One region of the Desulfocicer niacini genome, then DNA from elsewhere that is predicted to be linked to it. Evidence: riboswitches for the same ligand, from Rfam matches in the RefSeq annotation. Region 1 holds a riboswitch; the other holds the start of a gene.
The links. Region 1 has a riboswitch for cobalamin ahead of thiC (phosphomethylpyrimidine synthase ThiC). Riboswitches for the same ligand answer to the same signal wherever they lie in the genome.
Positions count from the first base shown of each region.

Region 2: linked by a shared signal. The riboswitch ahead of ACYQ2M_RS02455 (FecCD family ABC transporter permease) and the one ahead of thiC (phosphomethylpyrimidine synthase ThiC) in region 1 are both predicted to bind cobalamin.

Region 1 is NZ_BAAHYK010000006.1:94,998-100,317, reverse strand. Features, by position in the region: gene cobT (nicotinate-nucleotide--dimethylbenzimidazole phosphoribosyltransferase) at 27-1,091, opposite strand; gene thiC (phosphomethylpyrimidine synthase ThiC) at 1,128-2,441, opposite strand; cobalamin riboswitch at 2,532-2,724, opposite strand; gene ACYQ2M_RS04535 (MFS transporter) at 2,758-3,909, opposite strand; gene glnA (type I glutamate--ammonia ligase) at 4,227-5,320, opposite strand, start outside.
Region 2 is NZ_BAAHYK010000003.1:124,614-129,933, reverse strand. Features, by position in the region: gene ACYQ2M_RS02465 (ABC transporter substrate-binding protein) at 1-563, opposite strand, end outside; gene ACYQ2M_RS02460 (ABC transporter ATP-binding protein) at 565-1,374, opposite strand; gene ACYQ2M_RS02455 (FecCD family ABC transporter permease) at 1,375-2,421, opposite strand; cobalamin riboswitch at 2,539-2,762, opposite strand; gene ACYQ2M_RS02450 (hypothetical protein) at 2,831-3,703, opposite strand; gene ACYQ2M_RS02445 (radical SAM protein) at 3,700-4,698, opposite strand; gene purF (amidophosphoribosyltransferase) at 4,906-5,320, opposite strand, start outside.

The DNA of each region.
Region 1 (5,320 bases):
AATCAGGCAGTATCCTGGATGGATTATTATTGGACCTGGGCGTTCTTGATGGCCACTTCTTCAAAGGTTTTGATCTCTGCCAGAATTCGGGTGGCCGCTTCCAGCAGCTGAAAGGCCAGGGCAGCACCGGTGCCTTCACCCAGCCTGAATTTCAGATCCAGCAGAGGCTCAAGCCCCATTCTGTTGTGCATGAAGGTGTGACCCACTTCAACGGAGCGGTGACCGGCAAAGAGATACTCTTTTGCATGGGGGGCAAGCTCACAGGCAATCAAGGCACCCGCTGTTGAAATAATGCCATCACACACCACAGGGATGCCATGGGCGGCAGCCCCCAGCACCAGCCCTGCCAGTCCGCCTATTTCAAGGCCGCCCACCTTGGCAAGTACATCTATGGGATCTTTGGGGTCCGGAGCGTGCAGGACAAGCCCCTTTTCAATGACGGCAATTTTATTTTTCAGCATTTCATCATCAATACCGGTGCCCCGGCCGGTGAGTTCAGAAACGCTGATGCCGGAAAAAGCTGCAATGATGGCCGCAGACGGGGTGGTGTTGCCGATGCCCATGTCTCCGGTGCCCAGAAGATCCACGCCTTGTTTCTCCACTAGTTCATCCACGATTTCAATGCCGGCGGTGATGCTTGCAATGGCCTCTTGTCTTGTCATGGCAGGGGTTTTTGTGAAATTGGCGGTGCCTTTTTTCACCTTTTTGTGAAAGATGGGAAGCGTGGGGCTGAAGTCAAAATTCACCCCCAGATCCGCCACCTTTACCTGGGCACCCACATGCTTTGCAAGGACATTGATGGAGGCCCCCTGATTTACAAAATTATCCACCATCTGGGGGGTCACCTCCTGGGGGAAAAGGCTGACACCTTCTTGAACCACCCCATGATCTCCAGCACAGGTGATGATCATTTTTTTTTTGAAAGAGACGTCAATGGTTCCGGCAATGGCGGCAAGTTTGGCACCCACCCCCTCCAGAATACCAAGGCTTCCGGCAGGTCTTGCCTGTTCGGCCAGTCTCTGCAGCGCTTTTTCTTTTGTTTTTAAATCAGAGGGGGTGATTTTGTTTAATGTCTGCGTCAGTTTTTCCATTTTTTATCCTTCATAACGCCATGATCAGGCTTTAAATTATCTGCTTATTTTATCGTTTTTGATGTCATTGGCAAACACTTCCATTCCTTTTTTCATGGCACAGAAGTCCCCGCACATGGTGCAGGTTTTCTCTTCTTGGGGACAGCGTTCCTGTCGCATCTGTTTTGCAACTTCAGGAAAGAGGAGATATTTTTCAAGATCGCCCCAGCGCATGTCCCGTCGGGCCATGGAGGCCAGTTTTTCATTTTCCCTTCTGTCCGGGTATTTGGCAATGTCCCCGATTCTTACGGCCAGACGGGTGGCCCGGACCCCTTCTCTTACATCTGCTTCAGTGGGCAGGGCAAGATGTTCGGCAGGCGTGATATAACACACCAGATCCGCCCCATGCCAGGATGAGGTGGCAGCGCCAATGGCCGAGGTGATGTGATCATAACCGGCCCCGGTATCTGCCGGCAATGGACCCAGCACATAGTAGGGGGCATTGCCGCTCATTCTCTTTTCCAGCATGATATTGCCCTGTATTTCATCCAGGGGCACATGACCGGGGCCTTCCACCATCATCTGACACCCTCGTTCCCTTCCCAGTTCTGCCAGTTCGCAGTTAATGATCATTTCAGCCATCTGGGCACGATCGTGGCTGTCATGGATGGCACCTGCCCGGATGCCGTTGCCCAAAGACAGAACGGCATCGTATTTTTTCATGAGATCACACACCCGGTCAAACTGTTCATACAGGGGATTTTCCTTGCCGGTGGCATCCATCCAGGCCACCATGAAGGTACCGCCCTTGGATGCAAGGCCGCCATAGCGAAAGCCCTGTTTTCTTAAACGTTCAATGGTGTACTGGTTGATGCCACAGTGGATGGCCATGAAGCTTAAGCCGTCTGCCAGCTGTTTTTCTATGAGGTCAAAGAGAAATTCCGGGTCCAGTTTGGAGGGGTCTTTATATTTTCGGCCGGTTTCTTTAAAGGCCTGGTAAAGGGGGACATTGCCCACGGGCAGGTTCACGGCCTTCAATACTTCCCGACGGATGGCATCCAGATCTCCCCCGGCGGAGAGTTCCATGAGGGTGTCAGCCCCTTCTTCTTCGGCGATGATGGCTTTTTTGACCTCTGCTTCAATATTGCAGATATCTGAAGAGGTACCGATGGATGCATTGATTTTTGTGCGAAGCCCGGTACCAATGCCCACGGCTCTCTGGTTTTTTCTGGAGGGATTGCAGGGGATGACAATTTCACCCCGGGCCACACGGTGGCGGATGAGTTCCGGGGAGATGTTTTCGTCGGTGGCGACCTGGTTCATTTGCGCAGAGATGATCCCGTCCCTGGCAATTTCAAGCTGGGTTTTCATTGATTTTCTGTCCTTTCCTGGTCATGTTCCGGACAGTTTCCCGGAACTGACTGTGGTGTCAGCCCTGGGATTTACCATTTCACCAAAGGGGTTTCATTACCGTATCGGGCAGGTCTTCTGACTGACGGATCATTGAAATATTCTGCGTCTTCCCACAACGTTTTTTAATGACGCTGCAGTGACATGGGTGCAGGTTTCTCCCCGTTCACAGCGGCGGGACCGTTCCGGATTTTAACCGGATTCCCTATTAAGGCATGGTGCCGCCCGATACAGTGCTAAATTTGGATGGCAAAAATACCATGGGAGGATGCCGGTGTCAATCCTTAAGCTTTAAAATAAACGGCAGGCCCATAAGTCCGATGAAGGCGCACGCCAGGTACATGTTTTCAAGTCCGATGAGGTCTGCAATTCCCCCCACCAGCACAATGGCAATGGAGCGGGTGACAAAGGAAATCATCATAAAAAGGCCGTTGGCCGCCGATGGATTCCCCATGGATTGTTCCTGGATGATGGCCAGCATCACCGGGGTGGTGGAAAGGATGCTGAATCCGGTGAGGCAAAGGAATATGGCTTTGACAGCCCCGGTGGTGATGATGAACAGAAAAAGACTTGCCGGTGCCAGCAGAACAGCGGCACAGAGAATTTTCTTTCTTCCCAGGGTGTCACTTAAAATACCTGCACTTAATACTCCGGCAACCCCAAAGGCCTCGTACAGGGCAAGGGCGCTGCCGGCAAGCCAGAGATTTCCGGTCTGTCGTTCTATGAACACAGGAAGAAACACCCCCATGGCAGAGTGCATGAAGGCCCTGGCTGTGAGAATACCGGCAAGGGGAAAAAGCACATGTCCGATGTCCCTGGTGGTGGCAAAAATAGATGTTTTTCTGGGGGAATTGTCGTTGTCCATGTCCAGGGGGGCAAGTTTAATATAGAGCATCACCGATGTTATCAGGGCAAAAATCATCATGGGGTAAAATCCGGCAAGTCCTCCCATGGATACTACCCCAACGGCAATGAGGGGGCCTGACATGCGTGCGGCCTCCCCCCCTGTCATGTAAAAACTCATGCCCCGACCCTTTTTGTTGCCCGATACCCTGGCAATAACGCCGGGGGCCGGTACATGGTAGAACGCCACACTGATACCTGACACAAAAAACATCACCAGCAGCATCCAGTAGGAAGATGCCATGCCAATGAGGCACATGGGGATGGCAGTCAAGCTGGGGGCCAGAATAATGGCCCATCGGGCAAGACCCCTGCGGTCGGCCAGAGCACCTATGAAAGGGTTCATCAGGGCCGGTATCTGCATGACGGTGGATAATAATCCCGCCTGGGACAGAGAGATGGAAAGCTTTTCAATGATCAGGGGCAGTACCGGGGCCAGAAAGCTTGTGTAGATATCATGGATGAAATGGGAAAAGGAGAGTAGCAGAACGTGCTGGGTATGAAATTTATTGTCATGGGGTGCCATGGAGAAGGGGTCCTTATGAAGATGCATGCATCCCCGGGAAAGTCGGTTATAGGGGCCGGGCTTGGGCTTATGGGCGTTATTCCCAGAAAAATTCGGAAGTTTGGTCATAAGATGGGCCATGCCGGGGAGGGGCCAGGCTTGCGTTATTGATACTTTTACTTAAATTGTTTTTTTTAACATAGGCTGTTGATAAAAGCACAATAACATAAGCCTGATCCCATTTGTCCGCCAATTGAGACAGGTGGCCCATTTTCGGCATGCATGGGGTCGGACCCATAACGCCCATAAGACAAGCTTGACCCCGTTTTTACAGGCTGCTAAATATCATAATAAAGGAAAAATTCATGGGGATGGGGCCGGCTGTTCAGCGGTGTTACCTCGTTTTCCCGTTTGTAATTAATCCATTTTTCAATGACATCTTTGGTAAAAACATCCCCTTTGAGTAGAAAATCGTGGTCTGCTTCCAAGGCATCCAGGGCTTCTCCCAGGGAACCTGGCGCCGAGGCCATTTCCGCCAGCTCCTCCGGGGGCAGGTCATAGATGTTTTTATCCATGGGATCACCGGGATCAATCTTGTTTTGAATACCGTCCAGCATAGCCATGGTCATGGCGGAAAAGGCAAGATATCCGTTGCAGGAGGGGTCCGGGGTTCTGAATTCAATGCGTTTGGCCGCAGGAGCGCTGGAGTACATGGGAATCCGGATGGAGGCGCTGCGGTTTCTGCTGGAGTAGGCAAGGTTGATAGGGGCTTCAAAGCCGGGTACCAGGCGTTTATACGAGTTGGTGGTGGGGTTGGTGATGGCACAAAGGGCTTTGCAGTGTTTGATGATCCCTCCGATGGCCCACAGGGCTTCCTGGGAAACACCGGCATACTTGTTGCCGGCAAACAGAGGCTTTCCTTCCTTCCAGATGCTCAGATGGGTGTGCATGCCTGTTCCGTTGTCCTCAAAGAGGGGTTTGGGCATGAAAGTGACGGTGTGATCATATTTTGCGGCAACATTTTTAAGCACATACTTAAACCAGGCAAGGGTATCTCCCATATTTAGAAGGGTGCTGTATTTAAGGTCGATTTCCGACTGACCCGCCGTGGCCACCTCGTGGTGCTGGCATTCCATTTCAATGCCCATGTCTTCCAGGGTGAGCATCATTTCCGTTCGCATGTCCTGGTATTTATCTGCGGGGGGAAGCGGAAAGTACCCCTGTTTGTGGCGGATTTTGTATCCGGTGTTGGGAATTTCTTCCCGGCCGGAATTCCAGATGCCCTCATCGGAATCAATTTCATAAAAAGCCGCATTGTTTTCCGAGGCAAATCGGATATTGTTGAAAATAAAAAATTCCGGTTCCGGTCCCACAAAGATGGTATCTCCGATGCCGGTGCTTTTAATGTATTGTTCGGTTTTGCGGGCAATAT
Region 2 (5,320 bases), on a different contig from region 1:
GCCAGCCAATAATCATAAAGCCCACCCACGGTGGATGGCTGTAGAGAGACAACCACAATGCCGAATTTCCTCAATCTTTGAATAAGACCGGGATATCCCCGTTCAATCATGGGACGTACCAGAACAAGATCCGGCCCGGCCACCAGAAATTTTTCAGGATCATCATGGTATGAAAACCAGGGTTTTATCTTTGCCTCGTCAGGGTAAGTCTCATTTCTGGAAACCCCGATGATCTCCTGGTCAAGACCCAGATAGAAAAGATTCTCCGTATGGGCACCATAAAGGGAAATAATTCGTTCAAAGGGACGATCAAAGTTCACTTTTTTACCGGTGGCATCCATTATTTCATCGGCCTTTACCCAGTGAACGTCTGCCATGGACAGAGAAAAGATACAAATCACCCCTAGCACCATCCGTGTCATACGCTTTAATCCCAAATATTCAAGGCATGAGCCAGGGTATGAAATCATACCAGGAACACACACGCCCCCCGCACCGCCCCTGCCCCGGAAAACAGTCAAAGCCACATGTAAAAACGCCGTCATCCCTGAAAAAAAAAACATATCATCCCGCCTTGAAACAGGCCTGTCGGGCCTGGGAATAGTCATTAAAGGCCACACGGGTCTTCACCTGAAATACCTCTTCAATGATGGCCGCATCCATGACCGCTTCCGTGGGACCTGAGGCAGCCACCCTGCCCTGCTTCATAAAAATCAGATGATCGGACCAGATGGCCGCCAGATTAATGTCATGGAACACTGAAATAACCGTGCGATTCTGATGTTTCACCTCTTCTTTAACAATATTTAAAAGTTTCAGGGTGTGGCTGATATCCATGTTGGAAAAGGCTTCATCCAGAAAAAGAATGGGGGTATCCTGGCAAAGAGCCCTGGCAAAGACGCATCTCTGCCGTTCTCCCCCGCTAAGGGCCGTTATTTTTCTGTCCTGGAACCCAACGGTATCCGTACGGGCCATGACGCTGTCCACGATATGTATATCCCTGGCATTGGGGGATGAAAACCGGGAAATCCAGGGGTGTCGCCCCATCATGACCACCTCTTTTACGGTGAAGGGAAAGTTGATATTATAATTTTGTGATACCAGGGCAATGTTTCGGGCGATTTCCTTTCTGGACCAGGTGTCCAGAGACCTTCCCCTTAAAAAAACACAACCGCTGTCCGGGGTCAGATGACCGATGAGAAGATCCAGCAAGGTGGTTTTTCCGCATCCGTTGGGCCCCAGGATGGAATAAAATTTTCCGGGCTTAAAGCAAAGATTAATATCCCTTAATACCGGCTCCTGTTCATAGGCAAACGAGAGGTTTTCAAGAAAAATATCGACACTTATCCCGGAAGTATTGGAGTTGATTTTCATTTAGCGAATGGCCCCCCGCTTGAAAATCCAGCAAAACACGGGACCGCCGATGAGGGCTGTTAAAATGCCGATGGGAATTTCGTGGGGCAGGATGGCCCGGGTGATGGTATCTGCGCCCAGCAGCAGCAAGGCCCCGGCAAAGATTGAAACGGGAACCAGATGTCGGTTGTCCGGCCCGGTGAAAAGCCTTACCATATGGGGAACCAGAAGTCCCACAAAGCCGATAATCCCCGACACGGAAACCGAAACCGCTGCCAGCATGGACCCTGTCACCAGCAGCACCAGGGTCACCCTGCGGGTATCCACCCCAAGACTTGCAGCGGATCGTTCCCCCAGGGAAATGAGATTGAGATCCCGGGCAAATACCATGGCAACCACAAGCCCCGCGCCAAGACACAGAAGGGTCACCCCCACATCCAGCCAGGTTTTGGAGGCAAAACTGCCCATGAGCCAGAAAATAATAATGGAAACCTGCTCATCAGCAGTGTATTTTAAAAAACTGATACCTGCAGACAAAATAGCAGCCACAATAATTCCGGAAAGTATGAGACTATTGGAGGAAAGGACGGCTGCGGAATTCTTACCGGTATAGGAAAGGAAAATCACAAAAAACAATGTGAGGCAGGCCCCGGCAAAGGCAAACAGGGGAACTGAGACAAAGGCAGCACCCAGATTCAACAAAATGGCAAAACAGGCACCAAAGGCAGCACCGGCAGAAACCCCGAGTGTATAGGGATCTGCCAGGGGATTTAACAAAATCCCCTGGAAAATGACCCCGGACAGCGCAAGGGCAGCCCCCACAGCAGCACATGTCAGTATCCTTGGCAGGCGCACATCCATAACAATCACCCGGGATGCCTGGGAAATGGAAATTCCAGTATTTTCCTTGCCAGAGACATGGGAAAAAATTATTTCCAGCACATCTAAAAAATCAATCTTCATATATCCAAGGGAGGCTGACAACACCACAAGGACAAACAAAAGCACAGACAAGGCACAGACAATTGTCCCTGTTTTCCTTGGAAGGCACGGCTGAATCCAGTTCACAACTACTCCCTTTAAACAACAGGCAAAAAAAAACCCATACCGATATTTAAATCGATATGGGGACGCCGTATTGTATCCTCAATGGTATAGTGGGCCTGTCCAACCGCGTGCACATTTTCGGTCCACTTGTCCCAGGCAGGTTTTCTGACTCCCGGCGTGACGTCAATGCTTTCTTTTCTTTGCATCAACCAGCCGTGGCCGGTTTTAAAAAGAAGATTTAAGACACAAAATGCCGGTTACAGCGGCGGGTCCGCTCCTGATTTTCACAGGATTCCCTGCTCATTGGGGAGTTGACAGCCATACTACCACTCCACCATGATACCTGAGACTATAATTATCCAGACAAAATAAACTGTTTCCCTCCAAAAGTCAATTTGTTTTGTACCTGTAACACGGGGACATGGGAGCATCAAAATCCAACTTTCTGATAAAATTGTTCTTCAAACAACCTGACACGTTTTATTCTCTGTGAACATAGAAATTTCCCATATAAAACATCCTCCAGAAGATTTTGCTTTTTCAAAATCTTTTGTTCCAGGAGAAAAAGAACTTCAATGGATTTATCACAGGAAGGGTAATTTTTATCATCAAGGAAAATTTTATCATTGCAATTAACAGGGATGATATTATTGATATCCACAAGTTTCAGCTCTCCTTGGCTTGTGAGAAGTAGATTGCCGTTGCCTGCAAGATCGGGAATAAATCCTTTATCCATGACCATATGCCGTGTCTTTTCAACAAAAGAGGTAATGGATTCAAACGCCTTGTTCACACTGCTTTTTTCCGGAGGCTCTCCGGGAAAATGTGTCTGGAAAAAAATTTCAAGGGGAGTTTCCTCATGGAGATACCATGGGTCCAGCACCGCTCCCTGGACATACTCCTGAAGCCCGCAAAGCAAAATCTCAGGCCCTCCGGGGCCATTATATTGAACAATAAATTCCTGGGAAACGGCAAGAAGCTCCGGTCCCAGCATTTTCAGGATCAGGGCATACTTACCCACTTCATCAAGCACCTGATCCAGTGAGGAAAAACGATTTCTCAATATTCGAAACATCCCACGGGGAACCGCCCGGGGGAACCATCGCATACCCGCTCTTATCTCCCCTTGTGTTTCCTTTAAAACATCCCCGGCATCAAGGACCTCAAAAATATGAGACCTTAACCCCTGCCGGAAATGCCTTCTGAAATGACAGGAAGTAACATTTCGAATAAAGTTCAAGGCCCGTACCTCCTCCCCGGCAAGAGCTCCGGCATCCCGTATGTCCATATCTGCGGGTATCAATTTAACTCAATCTCTTCTTTCAACATACAGCATGCAATGCGTTTGCAGGGAATACCATCTTCATTGTACGCAATATTTCCCGGTTGAATCATCTTATTCATGACACATCCTTCGGGGATGGTAAGACCAAACAGATCTGTTTCATTTATCTTACCCGTGGAAACAATGGCGTTGTCATCAATGGTGAAGCTGTGCAGGGCAAAATCCTCACAAAGGGGACAGCGATAGATACGTCCATTGGGAAAAATAAAATAGTTGTCCGCCACAAGTCCTGCGCACTGAAAGGCTTCTGTCTCATTTAAAAATACCCGGGGATAGGTCACAATAATTCCCTGCCTGGCCATGGCTTCGGCCGCATCCGGCACCACATCAAGCCATTGTTCCATGGACACCTGGAGGCCATCGTTGGTGTCCGCCGATTCCCCACGAATACCGATGACCTGGATAAAAAACCGTTCAAGCCCCCAGTCCTTAATCAAATCAGGCATCCGGTGAAGTTCGTGGATATTTTCCCCGCTCACCGTGTAAATCATGGAAGTGGAAAACCCGGCGGAAACCGCCTGCTTTAACCCTTTTATTACCTGTTCATGACAGCCTTCTCCTCGGATGGCATCGTTGGTGGCGGGGGTGGCCCCGTCCAGGGAAAAGCTGATGAAATCCACCTCATCGGGAGTCACTCTATTTAAAATATCATGGAACAGATAGCCGTTGGTATCAATGGTGATGGATTTAAATCCCAGACGTCTTGCCTCCTTCACTGCCAGGGAAAGATCCGGATGCAAGGTGGGTTCTCCCCCCAGAAAAATCACATTGATGTTTTCACACCGGTCGGCAAAAAGGTTGAGCCATTTTTTAATGGTATCAATGCCCAGGGTTTTTTCGCCATGCTCTTTTCGATTGATATAACAATGTTTACAGGACAGATTGCACTTGGTGAGCAGATGAAAAAAAAGATTGGAAGAATCCTTTGAAAAGGCTACTGTTTTCTTATTCATATCAATACGCTCCACAATGGGATTTTCTTATAACGATCATGTCGGCCTGCCGACACAACGAATAATAAAAATGGTATTATGCCGCCGCCGGGGGCTCTCTGCTGTCGGCATTTTCAGATAAACGGCCATGACTCAAAAATAAAACCCCTTGAATATTGAAATCCAAGAGGTTTTACATATTAAATAAATTTCATACTCGCAACGATATTACCCCATGCACTGTTTGGACAGATTGGGATCAAAAGCCACGGGATAACAACCGTCAAAACAGGCCTTGCAGAAGTTGTCTTCCGGGTTTTCCACTCCGCTTGCCTCCAGCATGCCCTCAATGCTGAGGTAATGCAAGGAGTCCAGTCCCAGAAATTTGGTTAATTCTTCTTCTGTCTTGGATGCGGCCACCAGTTCTCCCTTGGTGGAAAAATCAATGCCGTAATAGCAGGGGAATCGATGGGGGGGGCAGCTGATGCGCATGTGCACCTTTTTTGCACCAAGATTACGCAGTGCGGCCACACGGGTTTTGGCCGTTGTTCCCCGGATGATGGAGTCCTCAATGATAATGATTTCCTTGTTCCTTATCAACTCCCGCACCGGGTTGAGCTTCACCCGCACGGCAAAATCGCGC